3 regions of the Rhizobium sp. PAMB 3182 genome follow, and region 2 is predicted to be linked to each of the others. Evidence: predicted binding sites of a transcription regulator. Region 2 holds the regulator's gene; each other region holds the start of a gene.
The links. Region 2 encodes LexA, which represses DNA repair genes until DNA is damaged. Its sites were predicted from a motif close to TGTTCNNNNTGTGTTCNG; they were not measured.
Positions count from the first base shown of each region.

Region 1: a site for LexA is predicted at 2,263-2,280, ahead of ACU5AZ_RS10870 (ImuA family protein). Genes of this name have one in related genera too.
Region 3: a site for LexA is predicted at 2,367-2,384, ahead of recA (recombinase RecA). Genes of this name have one in related genera too.

Region 1 is NZ_CM128607.1:2,219,747-2,224,279, forward strand. It holds gene leuD (3-isopropylmalate dehydratase small subunit) at 1-107, opposite strand, end outside; gene ACU5AZ_RS10850 (hypothetical protein) at 225-464, opposite strand; gene ACU5AZ_RS10855 (HpcH/HpaI aldolase/citrate lyase family protein) at 579-1,484, shown strand; gene ACU5AZ_RS10860 (DUF1737 domain-containing protein) at 1,487-1,693, shown strand; gene ACU5AZ_RS10865 (metallopeptidase family protein) at 1,708-2,142, opposite strand; gene ACU5AZ_RS10870 (ImuA family protein) at 2,351-3,283, shown strand; gene ACU5AZ_RS10875 (Y-family DNA polymerase) at 3,207-4,533, shown strand, end outside.
Region 2 is NZ_CM128607.1:250,194-254,726, forward strand. It holds gene ACU5AZ_RS01355 (ArnT family glycosyltransferase) at 22-1,704, shown strand; gene lexA (transcriptional repressor LexA) at 1,853-2,563, shown strand; gene ACU5AZ_RS01365 (ComEC/Rec2 family competence protein) at 2,557-4,533, opposite strand, start outside.
Region 3 is NZ_CM128607.1:4,015,598-4,020,130, reverse strand. It holds gene alaS (alanine--tRNA ligase) at 1-945, opposite strand, end outside; gene recA (recombinase RecA) at 1,155-2,240, opposite strand; gene ACU5AZ_RS19225 (carbohydrate kinase family protein) at 2,472-3,416, shown strand; gene ACU5AZ_RS19220 (pseudouridine-5'-phosphate glycosidase) at 3,446-4,369, shown strand; gene cckA (cell cycle histidine kinase CckA) at 4,464-4,533, opposite strand, start outside.

The sequences.
Region 1 (4,533 bases), 2.0 Mb from region 2:
GTGCGCTTGATCGTCTTCAGGTAATCCTTCGGAATGATCATGTCGGTGTCGATATTGACGACCGGGTAGGGTGCGGCGACGCCGGTGAGTTTGACGAACTTGTCCATAAGCCCTTCCTGCCTTCTCATACATGAACCGGACGGCGCCCTATGGCCGTCCGGAATTTCAGTTGCCCCGGCAATAGAGCAAAATCGGGCAAAAATGAAGAAAAAACTTCTCTTCGCTCAAAGGTCGATGATGGTGCCGCGACCGTCGTTCCAGATGCGCATCCGTTCTTCCTCGCGACCTTTGGCGGTGCGGGCGTGAACGTGGGCCGGCTTCAGGCGAAGGGAGATGGCGCGGCCGATCATCACGAGGGCGAGAATGCCGGTGAAGGCAACCGTCAGCGACGCCGCGAAAACGAACGTCAGGCCGACAAGGGCGGCTCCGGCAACGGTGAGGAGGATGGCGCGAATGTTCTGCATCGGGAAAAATCCTTTCATGATGAGCAATGTGAGATTTCATTGCGGCGCTTTCAAGAGGGATGCGGCCATTTGTCGGAGCTTGCGCCGTCGGGCAAAGCTTGGCATGACTTTGTCATGATGCCTTCAGCGCCCATTCACCCCGTCCGTATCCGCCGCTCGGTGCTTTGCGTGCCCGCGGCCAACCGGCGGGCGATCGCCAAGGTCGCCTCGCTCGGCTGCGATGCCGTGATCTTCGACCTCGAGGATTCCGTCGCCCCGGAGATGAAGGTCGAGGCGCGGCAAAATCTCTCGGACGCGCTGACCGACAGGCCGGCCGGCGCAATGGAAACGATCATCCGCGTCAACGAGCCGGGGACCGCGTTTCATACCGCTGACATGGATTGCGTTCTTGCCTGCCGGCCCGATGCCGTCCTCATCCCGAAGGTCGAGGAGCCGGAGGATATTTTCGCCGTGCTCGACCGCCTGGCCGAGGCCGATGCGCCGGAGAGCCTGCGCATCTGGGCGATGATCGAGACCCCGAAGGCGATCCTGAACCTGACGGCGCTCGCGGCGTCCGGCCGTACGCAGGCGTCACGGCTCGATTGTCTCGTCGTCGGGCTCAACGACTTGCGCAAGTCGACCGGCGTCCCGCCGGAGCCCTCCCGCTCCTATCTCGTTCCCTGGCTGATGCAGACGGTGCTGGCGGCGCGGGCCTATGGCCTCGACGTTGTCGACAGCGTTTCCAACGATTTCAAGGATCTCGGCGCCTTTGCCGCCGAATGCGCGCAGGGCCGGGCCATGGGGTTTGATGGCAAGATGCTCATTCATCCGGCCCAGATCGGCCCGGCCAATGCGGCGTTCGGACCCAGCGACCTGGCGCTTCGGGAAGCCGAGGCGATCATTGCCGCGTTCGCCGCGCCGGAAGCGGCGGGCATGGGCGTCATCAACATGGACGGGCGCATGGTCGAGCGGCTGCATCTTGCCGAAGCCGAAGTCCTCGTCCATAAGGCGTGCATGATTGCCGAACGCAAAAAGGCCTGACGATGAAACTCTACCGCTTTCTGACCGGTCCGGACGATGCTTCCTTCTGCCACAAGGTGACGGCGGCCCTGAACCAGGGCTGGTCGCTCGCCGGTTCCCCGACCTATGCGTTCAATGCAGAGGCCGGCGTCATGCAGTGCGGGCAGGCGGTCGTGAAGGATGTTCACGGCAAGGACTACCAGCCCGACATGAAGCTTTCCGAGCAATAGCTGCGCGGTAAGCTTCAGCGGCTGATCGTATCGGCGGTTTCCTCGATGCGCTGCATGTCGTCGTCGCTCAGGCCGAAATGGTGGCCGATCTCGTGGATCAGCACATGGGTGACGATGTCGCCCAGCGTCTCGTCATTCTCGGCCCAGTAGTCGAGAATGGGGCGGCGGTAGAGCGTTATGTGGTTCGGCAGCTCACCGGTTTCGAGCGAGAAGCGCTCGGAAATGCCACGGCCTTCGAACAGGCCGAGCAGATCGAACGGTGTTTCCAGCGCCATGTCCTCGAAAACCTCGTCCGTCGGGAAATCGGTCACTTCGATCACGAGGTTGCCGGTCAGCTGGCGAAACTCCTCGGGAAGGTTGCCATAGGCCTCTATGGCCAGCGACTCGAAGACGCTGATCGTCGGCGCGTGGCTGTCCCGCCAGTTTTCACTCAAGTCAATGCGGGCCATGTATGCTCCTTGTCATGGCGCTCATATAGCGTTTCCTGCAGATCATTTCGAGACCCTGTCCGGCAGCAGGCCAAAATCCTGAGATTTTGGTTGACTCTTTTCGAGCGCTCTGGAATCCATAAGAACATAACAGGAACATTTGGACCGTAGAGTGCGCAACGCTCCGGGCCGGTTCTGTAAACGTCGAAATTTCCAAGGAGTGAACGTCATGGCAGAGCTGGCCGTGGCGCGGCAGACTGTTGCTGCCCTGCAGGCAGAGATCGATCGCATCGAAGGGCGTGGCGCCGTGGTTGCCGCCGCGCGCAGCGATGCCGCCTGGCAGAAGCGCCAGGAGACGCCGGATCCGGTCGTGCCTCTGGGCATCACCGAGGTCGATGAGCAACTCCAGGGCGGCCTGCCGTCCTCGGGGCTCGTTGAGTTGCGTTCCGAGCGGTTGTCCGGGGCGGGGGCCGCCAGTGGCTTCGCGCTTGCCGTCTGCGCGCTGATGCAGGCGAGGCTGGAGGCGAAGGGCGGCCATGGGCGTCTGATCTGGATTGCCGATGCCATGGCCGGACGAGAGGCGGGCCTGCCCTATGCCGCCGGGCTCAAGGATTTCGGCCTGCGGCCGGAGAGCCTGCTTTATGCGGCGTCGCGCCAACTGGAGGAAACCCTCTGGCTGACGGAAACGGCGCTCGCCAGCGGCTCGTTTTCCACCGTCGTCCTGGAGGTCTGCGGCAATCCCAGGCATTTCGGTCTGACGGAAAGCCGCCGCCTGCATTTGCGGGCGCGGGAGGCGTGCGTCCCATTGCTTCTCGTCCGGCAGGGCGGAGAGGAGGAGGCGAGCAGCGCGCTCCTGCGCCTCAATGTCCGCCCGGCGCCGTCCGGCCTGCGCGGGCTTTCCGACGGAAGCCGGCTGGAGGCGAGCCTTGGCCATCCCGCCTTTCGTCTTGCCGTCGAAAAGAGCCATCACGCGATCCTTGCCGAGTTCGAACTGGAGTGGAACCCCGATGACCGTCAGTTTTTCCGCCCTGCCTCTCATGCAGCCGCCGTTTCCGTCCCGGCGGGACCAGCGCATTCTGGCGCTGGTGTTTCCGCATCTGCCGACGGATCGCATCGCCCGCAGGCGCTGGGGGCTCTCCTGGCGTTCGACCGGGCGTCCTGATCATCCGCCGCTTGTCTGCGTCGCCAAGCTCAACAACGCCATGCGGGTGACGGCGCTCGACGAGGTGGCGGAAGGGATCGGCTTCAAGCGAGGCCAGGGCATGGCGGAGGCGCGCGCCATGTCGCCCGACCTTGATGTCATTGCCGCCGACGAGGCCGCCGACCTGCGCTTCCTGGAGGCCATTGCCGACTGGTGCGACCGGTATACGCCGCTGGTGGCGCTGGACCAGCCGGACGGTCTCTTCCTCGACATCACCGGCTGCGCCCATCTCTTCGGCGGCGAGCAGGCGCTGCTTGAGGATATTCTCACACGGCTTTTCCACATGGGGCTCGACGTGCGCGGCGCGATCGCGCCTTCGCCGGGTCTCGCCTGGGCCTGTTCACGTTTCGGCGGGCCGGCCGTTTCGTTTCTGGGAGACGAGGCCCGGATCCTTGCCCCGATGCCACTGGCCTGCCTGCGCCTGTCGGCGGAGGTGCTTCTGGCGCTTTCGAAGTCGGGGCTCAAGCGGGTTGGCGACATTCTCGGTGCACCGCGCGCGCCGCTTGCCCGGCGGTTCGGTCCCGAACCGCTCCTCAGGCTCGACCAGGCATTGGGATCGGTGGGGGAATCGGTGTCGCCGCGCCGTCCGGTCGCCATCCTGTCGGCCGAGCGGCGGCTTTCTGAACCGGTTAGCGAGGAGGACGATCTTCTCCATCTCGCCGGACAGCTGGCGGGCTCCCTGAAATCCGGCTTCGAGGCGCGCGGAGAGGGCGGATTGCAGTTCGAGCTGCTCCTCTTCCGGGTCGACGGCAAGGTGTTCCGCATCCTTGCCGGCGCTTCCCTGCCGATCCGCGAGGCGCCGCGCATCGGCGCGCTTTTCAAGGAACGTTTTACGGCCCTGCATGAAAGCTATGATGCCGGCTACGGCTTCGAGATGCTGCGGCTCAACGTGCTGCAGGCAGCACCCTGCCGTGAACAGCAGCCGGATTTTACCGGCGAGGAGGATGAGGACCGGTCGTTTGCCGCCTTCGTCGACCGGGTGAGCGCCCGGCTGGGCGCCGATTGCCTGAGGGTGCCGATGACGCGGGAAAGCCATTGGCCGGAGCGCGCCTCCGTCCTGATGCCGGCAGGCGAGGCCGCCGATTGTCTTTCCGCTGCTTGTGAGCCTCGCCCGCCGCCCTTCAGGGCCGAGCGACCCTTACGCATTTTCCGCCACCCCGAACCGGTGGAAGCGATGGCGGACGTGCCCGAGGGGCCGCCCGTCCATTTCC
Region 2 (4,533 bases):
TCAATGGGAAACCGCGCCGACATGCCGCAGACGCTTGCCGCCATTGCGAGTTCGAACCGCACGATCGCGGCGATCTTCGTCATTGCCTTCCTAGTCGCGATCTTTCCCTTCGCCGAGAGCATGATCCTGCATTATCCGGACGAGCGCCACTATTCACAGGGCGCGGCGCTGATGATGGAGAGCGGCGACTACCTGACGCCGCGCACCGGCGAGGATGCTGTGCGGCTGAAGAAGCCGCCGTTTGCCTACTGGATGAGCGTCGCCGGCATGAAAATCTTCGGCATAGGCGTCATCGGCTCGCGCATCTTCTGGCTGCTCGGCGCAGCCGCCATCCTGTTCGTCACCTACAGGCTGGCCAAGCGGCTGACGGGCGACGATGAGATCGCCCTGTTCTCGCTCGCCATGCTCGCCGGCAACTTCGTCTTCCTGCGCTCCGCCGTCACGGCGATTCCCGACATTCCGCTGACGCTGTTCATGCTGGTGGCGCTTTACGGCTTTGCCGGCCTGCTCTTCGGCGACGAAGAAGACAGATGGGACGCCTGGCTTGCCTATGGCGGAACGGCGATGGCGATCCTGACGAAGGGCATTCCGGCGCTGGCGCCACCGGCCTGCGTCTTCGGCCTGATCGTCCTCTTTCCCTCGTGCCGCGTTCATTTTCGCCGGCTGATCGCCCCGCTGCCGATTCTCTTCTCCATGGCTCTTGCCGGCTGGTGGTTCGTCTACCAGGTGCTGCGGTCGAGCTCGGCGCTCGACAACCAGTTCGTCGGCGATCAGGTGCGCACCAAGCTGGAATTCTCGGTGTTCGCGGTGTTCGATTCCGTCGGTCTCAGCGTTGCCGGCCTGCTGGCGCCTGTGATCGGCTGGCTTTTCGTGATTGCGGCGACCGCGATCGCCACGCGCAAAGTACCGGGCTTCCGGCAGCTCGGCGCATCGGCGCTGCTGCTCGCGGGCTGGATCGCGCTCAACATCGCCATGTTCGCGCCAGCCTTCAAGCCGGATCACCGCTACATCATTCCGTCGCTTCCCGCTCTGTCGATCCTGATGGCGGTCGGCCTCGCCTCCTTCGATCGCGAGACGACATCACGCTATCTAAGCCTGTTTCTCAAATTCTCGGCGATCGGCCTGGCCCTCACCTTCGCCATCCTCTACGGCGTCTCGGCGCAGCTGCTGAGTGCCAAGGTAACGGTTGCGATCGTGGTTGCCATTGCCCTCGGCCTGCTTCTCGTCTGGCGCATCGCCAATCGCCAGGCCTTCCGGCCCAAGGTTCTGGCGCTCTCCGCCCTGCCTATGGCGATCCTGCTTGCCATCTATCCCGTCGTCGCCGCCTTCGGCATGCCCGACCTTGGAAAGCCGATCGCCGACAAGGTCGCCCAACTCGACCTGCCCGCCGACGACATCGTCTTCCTGGGGTCTGACATCGTCGCCTCCGAGGCACGGTTGCACAGCGGCGTCGAACGACCTTTCCTGCAGCGACGAAAGCTTGCGGACGTCGAAGCCGGCGATCGCTTCAAGGCCGTCATCACGCTGGAGAAGACGGAAGCCGACCGGCTCGCCGCCGACGGGTACGACGTGACGGCGGTCAGTGGCGGCTGGCGTTCGATCGATCCGGCCGTCCTCATGAAGGCCGTTCTCTCCGGCACGCTCGCCGAGGCACGCGCAGCGGAAGCCGAGCGCGCCTACATCGCAGTCGATCCGGCTCGCTAACGCTCATAGCCGACCCGCAGCAGGAAAAATCGGCAGTTCCTGCGACACCGGCCCCCGCTTTCACGATATTTTAGGCACTTGCGGAACACAGTGGGAACATATAGTGTCCGTTCTGTATTTGTTTCATGATTCTGGAAGGTGCCGATTCATGCTGACGCGAAAGCAACAGGAACTGCTTCTCTTCATTCACGAGCGGATGAAGGAATCCGGCGTTCCGCCATCCTTTGACGAGATGAAGGATGCACTCAATCTCGCGTCCAAGTCCGGCATTCACCGGCTGATCACGGCGCTCGAGGAGCGCGGCTTCATCCGCCGCCTGCCGAACCGGGCGCGCGCGCTGGAGGTCATCAAGCTTCCCGAAGCCTATTCGCCGAGCCTGCAGCCACGGCGCGGCTTTTCGCCAAGCGTCATCGAAGGCAGCCTCGGCAAGCCGAAGCTCGCCCCGGCGCCCAAGGCACCGGAACCTGCGAACGACACCGTCAGCGTCCCGGTCATGGGCCGCATCGCCGCCGGTGTGCCGATCTCCGCCATCCAGAACAACACGCACAGCCTGTCCGTGCCGATGGAAATGCTGGGCTCCGGCGAACACTATGCGCTGGAGGTCAAGGGCGACTCGATGATCGAGGCCGGCATCCTCGATGGCGATACCGTCATCATCAAGAATGTCAGCAGCGCCAATCCGGGCGAGATCGTCGTGGCCTTGGTCGACGACGAGGAAGCAACGCTCAAGCGCTTCCGCCGCAAGGGTGCGTCGATTGCACTCGAAGCCGCCAACCCGGCCTATGAGACGCGTATCTTCGCCTCCGATCGGGTGAAGGTCCAAGGCAAGCTCGTCGGCCTCATCCGCCGCTATCACTGACCGGTGACACGCCTGGCTGCGTCCGTATCACGCGGATGCGGAACAAGCGGCCATGTGGCTGTTTCCTGCGTGGCCAGGAAGCTATTTGCCCGCCAGTCATAATATCGATGCCGGGTCCAGGGGCGGTCGATTGCGCCGACTGCCGTCCTGGCCTCAAAGCCGATGCCATCCAACGCCGCATGGAGTTCGATCGATCCGGTTCTTCGCAGACGTTCCGCCGTAAGCAATGTCGCGCCCGAGCGGCACGTGTCGTAGCCGAGCCGGAACGGCACGATGACCACATCGGCGATGTCGCAGGCGGGTCCGGCATAGGCGGGTTTTTCCACCGTCACCACCCGCAATGCGGTTCCGCCCGACGCCGTAACCTGACCGGCGCACCAGGCGGCCTTCCTGCAGTGGAAGGGGGATATCTCTCCATTCAGGGCCGTCTCCATGGCCAATCGCTCCGCATTCAAGACGGAGGCCGGCAGCCGTGGCGGTTCTCCTCCTTCTCCTCCTCCTGTCCGGTCAGGCGGGACCGGATCCCCATCCGCCATGTCCGGCCCCTCACCCTTCGGCATGGCGAGCGCCCGCTGCCATTGTTCGAAGATGAAAGATGGCGGACGACTGCGGTTGGTCTCGAGCCGTCCATCGGCAATGCGGGCCACCAGCCTGCCGTCCTCGCTGATAATCAGCGCAGGAGACGAGTTTGTCGGTCCGTACGCGATCAGCGCAACCGCCGCGGCCATCAGCGGCAGGCCAAGATATCTGAGACGACTGCGCAACAGGACCAGGAGCAGAAAGCCGGCGACTGAGAGTTCGAAGGCGTAGGGAGGCAGGCGTCCGGATGACACGCCGCTGTCCCAGCCGGTGACATCTCGGGCCACCGCGATGACGATGTCCAACCCAACCCCCATGAGGCGTAGCGGCCAATGCTCGAGCCCAAACGGCATGGCGAGGACGGAGACCAAGCCGGCCGGCATGACCACGAAGGTGACGACCGGCATGGCGATGAGATTGGCGGCAAAGCCATAGGGTGCGAGGCGGTAGAAATGCTCCAGCGCGAAGACCGCCGTTGCCGTCCCGCCGATCGCCGATGTGAGCGCCAGCGCCGAAGCAAACCCGCCGGCTTTCGCGGCAAGGGCGATGATACCGGACCGGCGACGCGGAGCGCTCCGGTCCACCGAGCGCATCCGCCACCATCTGTATCCCGCCACAAGCGCCACCGTCGCGGCAAATGACATCTGGAAGCTCGGCCCCATGACGGCGGACGGCGTGACGGTGAGAATGATCAGCGCCGCGAGCGCGACGTTCCTGAGACTGATCGCCGGCCGGTCGATGAGGACTGCGACCAGCATCAATGCCAGCATGATGAAGGCGCGGATCGCTGATACCTGCAGCCCGGAGATCAGCAGATAGCCGAATGCCCCGGCCAGGGCAGCGGCTGCGGCCCACTTCTTGACCGAGAAGCGTTGCACGAGGGCCGGGAACAGGGCGAGCGCCGTGCGCAGGCCGGCAAAGAAGAGGCCGGCTGCGAGCGCCATGTGCAAGCCGGAAATGGCGATCACATGCGCCAATCCCGACATGCGCAAGGCTTCCGCCGTCTCATCCGACAGCGCACGTCTCTGGCCGGTGACGATGGCCGAGGCAAACGCCCCGGTGTCGCCAGCAAGCGTCGCTCGAATCCGGGCGGAAATCGTGTCGCGCAGCATCTCGATCGCAAGCCGGGCGCGGTCAAGAAGGGATGCACGCTGCCCCACAGCCACTTCTTCGGGAGAACCGTAGAAGAAACCGACCGCACCGATCCCCTGGTAGTAGGAGAAGAACGCGAAGTCATAGCCGCCAGGCAGGGCCGGACCGGAGGGCGGCGAGAGCCGCGCCTTGCCGCTGATCATTTCGCCGGGCAGCAATGGCTCATGGTCGTTTCGCGCCAGCACGGCCACCCTCTCAGGCGGACGTCGGAGGGCCGGCTCGCTGGTCGCCGACACATT
Region 3 (4,533 bases), 410 kb from region 2:
CAGTTCGGCGTGACGCATGGCGCGACGCATGATGCGGCGCAGCACGTAGCCACGGCCTTCGTTCGACGGCAGCACGCCGTCTGCGATCAGGAAGGCGGCTGAACGCAGGTGATCGGCAATGACCCGGTGGCTCGCGCGCTTGTCGCCCTCGGCCTTGACGCCGGTCGCTTCTTCGGACGCCGCAATCAGGGCCCGGAACAGGTCGATGTCATAATTGTCGTGCTTGCCCTGCAGGAGTGCGGCGATACGCTCAAGCCCCATGCCGGTGTCGATCGACGGGCGCGGCAGTTCGAGGCGCTCTTCCTTCGTCACCTGCTCGTACTGCATGAAGACGAGGTTCCAGATCTCGATGAAGCGGTCGCCGTCTTCTTCCGGGGAGCCGGGCGGCCCGCCCCAGATGTGGTCGCCGTGATCGTAGAAGATTTCCGAACAGGGGCCGCACGGGCCGGTATCGCCCATCGCCCAGAAATTGTCGCTGGTCGGGATGCGGATGATCTTTTCGTCCGGCAGGCCGGCGATCTTCTTCCACAAATCGAAGGCCTCGTCATCGGTGTGATAGACGGTAACCATCAGCCGGTTGCGGTCGATGCCGAATTCCTTGGTGATCAGGTTCCAGGCAAGCTCGATCGCGCGATCCTTGAAATAGTCGCCGAAGGAGAAGTTGCCGAGCATCTCGAAGAACGTATGGTGGCGCGCGGTGTAGCCGACATTGTCGAGGTCGTTGTGCTTGCCGCCGGCGCGCACGCATTTCTGCGCGGTCACGGCCGTCGAATAGGGACGGCTTTCCAGACCCGTGAAGACGTTCTTGAACTGCACCATGCCGGCATTGGTGAACATCAGCGTCGGATCGTTGCGCGGCACGAGCGGGCTGGAGGCAACCACCTCGTGTCCGTTCGTCTTGAAATAGTCGAGGAATGTCGACCGGATGTCGTTCACGCCGCTCATGCTTGACCCTTCACTGCCGCCCGCCGTCCGGCGGATTATTCAACAAAACCACTGGCTTTTATCCAACGCCCCCATGACTGTCCAGAACAAACGGAAACGGCTGCACATCGCCTTGATGTGCAGCCGTCAAAGCCATCGATCCCGGGGCTCACCCCGTCCGGATCGTCAGCGGACCGGCGAACGATTGCCCGCCAGGTCGCGTATCGGTCTCAGCCCTCGGCGGCGGCGTCGCCGTCGTCCTCGTCACCGCCCTTGTCCAGGAACTGCTCGGCGATCAGGCCGGCATTCTGGCGCAGCGCCATTTCGATTTCGGCCATCGTGTCGGGATTGTCGCGCAGGAACTGCTTGGCATTCTCACGACCCTGACCGAGACGCTGGCTGTTATAGGAGAACCAGGCGCCGGACTTCTCGACGATGCCCGCCTTGACGCCGAGATCGACCAGTTCGCCGGTCTTCGAAACGCCTTCGCCATACATGATGTCGAACTCGACCTGCTTAAAGGGCGGTGCCATCTTGTTCTTGACGACCTTGACGCGCGTCTGGTTGCCGACAACTTCGTCGCGGTCCTTGACGGAACCGATCCGGCGGATGTCGAGGCGAACCGACGCATAAAACTTGAGCGCGTTGCCGCCGGTCGTTGTTTCCGGCGAGCCGAACATGACGCCGATCTTCATGCGGATCTGGTTGATGAAGATGACCATGCAGTTCGAACGCGAGATCGAGGCGGTCAGCTTGCGCAGCGCCTGGCTCATCAGGCGGGCCTGCAGGCCCGGCAGGCTGTCGCCCATTTCACCTTCGATTTCCGCGCGCGGCGTCAGCGCGGCGACCGAGTCGATGACGAGAACGTCAAGCGCGCCGGAACGCACCAGCGTATCGGTGATTTCCAGAGCCTGTTCGCCGGTGTCCGGCTGCGAGATCAGAAGGTTCTGAAGATCGACGCCAAGCTTGCGGGCATAGATGGGATCGAGCGCATGCTCGGCGTCGATGAAGCCGCAAATGCCACCCTTCTTCTGGGCTTCCGCGATCGTCTGCAGCGCCAGGGTCGTCTTGCCGGAGCTTTCCGGTCCGAAAATCTCGATGATGCGTCCCTTCGGCAGACCACCGACGCCGAGCGCGATGTCGAGCCCGAGCGAGCCGGTCGGAATGGTTTCGATTTCGACGACGTTTTCATTGGAACCGAGCTTCATGATCGATCCCTTGCCGAACGACCGTTCGATCTGGGAAAGTGCAGCTTCCAGTGCCTTGCTTTTATCCACGGATTTGTCCTCTACGAGCCGCAAAGAATTTTGTGCCATTTGATCCACCTTTAGGTTATTGAAGCCGCACAGGCAATGAAGCCGTCGATGACGAATATGTACACATTTTGTTCTCGTTTCGCAAGACCCTTGCAAGCCGATGAAAGAAAATAACAATATGACATTTGTTCTCTTTTCGTTTTCGGGTGTGGAAACAAGAGCTTGCCGCATGCGGCCTCGCGCCTCCCAAAGCCCTGTTTTGTCCGAATCGCGCTCATCAGGCAGGCTCCCATGACCAAGAAAATCCTCGTCATCGGCGGCGCCCATATCGACCGGCGGGCGCGCATTTCGACTGCGACGGTGCCAGGCGCGTCCAATCCGGGCCGGTGGTTCACCGAACCCGGCGGCGGCGGCTTCAATGCCGCGCAGAATCTCGCCCGGCTGGGCCACGCCGTCACGCTCGTCTCGCCGCGTGGCGGCGATCAGGCCGGCGACATGGTTGCGGACGCAGCCAAACGGGCGGGTATCGACGACCGCCCCTTGACCTTTCTCGACAGGCAGACGCCGAGCTACACCGCGATCCTGGAGAAGGACGGCAATCTGGTGATCGGCATCGCCGACATGGAGCTCTACGCCCTCTTCTCGCCGCGCCGCCTTGCCATGCGCCAGATCCGGGACGCGATCGAAGCGGCCGACCTCATCCTGACCGACGGCAACATGCCCGCCGAAACGATCACCGCGCTCGCGGACGTGGCGGCGAAACGCGGCATCCCGCTTGCCGCGATCGCCATCTCGCCGGCCAAGGTCGTCCGCTTCCGTTCCGCGTTGCCGCGCCTCCACCTCCTCTTCATGAATGAGGCCGAGGCCGAAGCCATCGCGGGATCAAGGCCGCAAGAGCCCGCCGGTTGGCCGGACCTGCTGCGCCGCCAGGGATTGCGCGGCGCAGTCGTCACCCGCGGCCGGAGCGATGTCGTCGCCTTCCAGGACGAGACCGTCGCATTGCTCACGCCTCCGGTGCTCGCGGAAATAGCCGATGTCACCGGCGCCGGCGACGCCTTCGCCGCCGGCGTGATCGCGGCGACCCTCGACGGCGATAGATTGCCTCAAGCGTTGCGCACCGGTGCGGCTGCAGCAGTGATCACCCTTCAATCGCCTCTGGCCGCAGCCGAAAATCTCGGCCGTGCCACGCTCGACGCCACCTTGGCGCTTGTACCCGAACCCCGCCTTCTGGCATGAACAAGAAAACAAGTCTGATGGATCCGATTATGACCACACCCGCCCACAATTTCCCGATCACCTACTCGAAGGAAGTCGCCGACGCCAAGGCGCAGGGCCTGCCGATCGTCGCGCTCGAATCGACCATCATCACCCATGGCATGCCCTATCCGGGCAACCTGCAGATGGCGCGCAGCGTCGAGGCGATCATCCGCGCCGAGGGCGCGGTTCCGGCAACGATCGCGGTCATCGCCGGCAAGCTGCATGTCGGCCTGGAAGACACGGAACTCGAAGCGCTGTCGCAGACGACCGGCGCCATGAAGGTCTCGCGCGCCGACATTGCGTTTGCCATGTCGGAACGGCGCACCGGCGCCACCACGGTCGCGGCGACCATGATCGCCGCAGCCCGCGCCGGCATTCGGGTTTTCGCCACCGGCGGCATCGGCGGCGTGCATCGCGGTGCGGAGCTCAGCTTCGACATCTCCGCCGACCTCGAGGAGCTTGCCCGCACGGCTGTCATCGTCGTCTGCGCCGGTGCCAAGGCGATCCTCGACATTCCGAAGACGCTCGAAGTCCTCGAAACCCGCGGCGTGCCGGTCGTCACCTACGGCTCGCATGAATTCCCGGCCTTCTGGTCGCGCTCATCCGGCCTGCCGAGCCCGCTGATGCTGAACAGCCCTGAGGCGATCGCCCATTTCCAGAAGACCCGTGAAGCCATGGTTCTCGGCGGCGGCATGCTGATCGCCAACCCGGTGCCGGAAGAAGCCGAAATCCCGCGCAAGGAAATGGAAATCTACATCACCCGCGCGCTAGCCAATGCCGAGGATGCCGACATCAAGGGCAAGGAAGTCACACCCTTCCTGCTCTCCGACATCTACCGGCTGACCGACGGCCGCAGCCTGAAGACGAACATCGCGCTGGTCGAAAACAATGCCCGCCTCGCCGCCGGCATCGCCGTCGCCATGGCAGGCTGACAGTCACACATCACCGATACAAACAAAAATGCCGGCCCTCGTGGCCGGCATTTTCATGTCTGTAGAAGGCAGCGCTGTTTGCACCGCGACGCGATCAGTCCTTCTGGCCGAGCATGTCCCAGACGGCTTCCGCCAGCTGTTTCAGCGAGAAGGGTTTGGGCAGG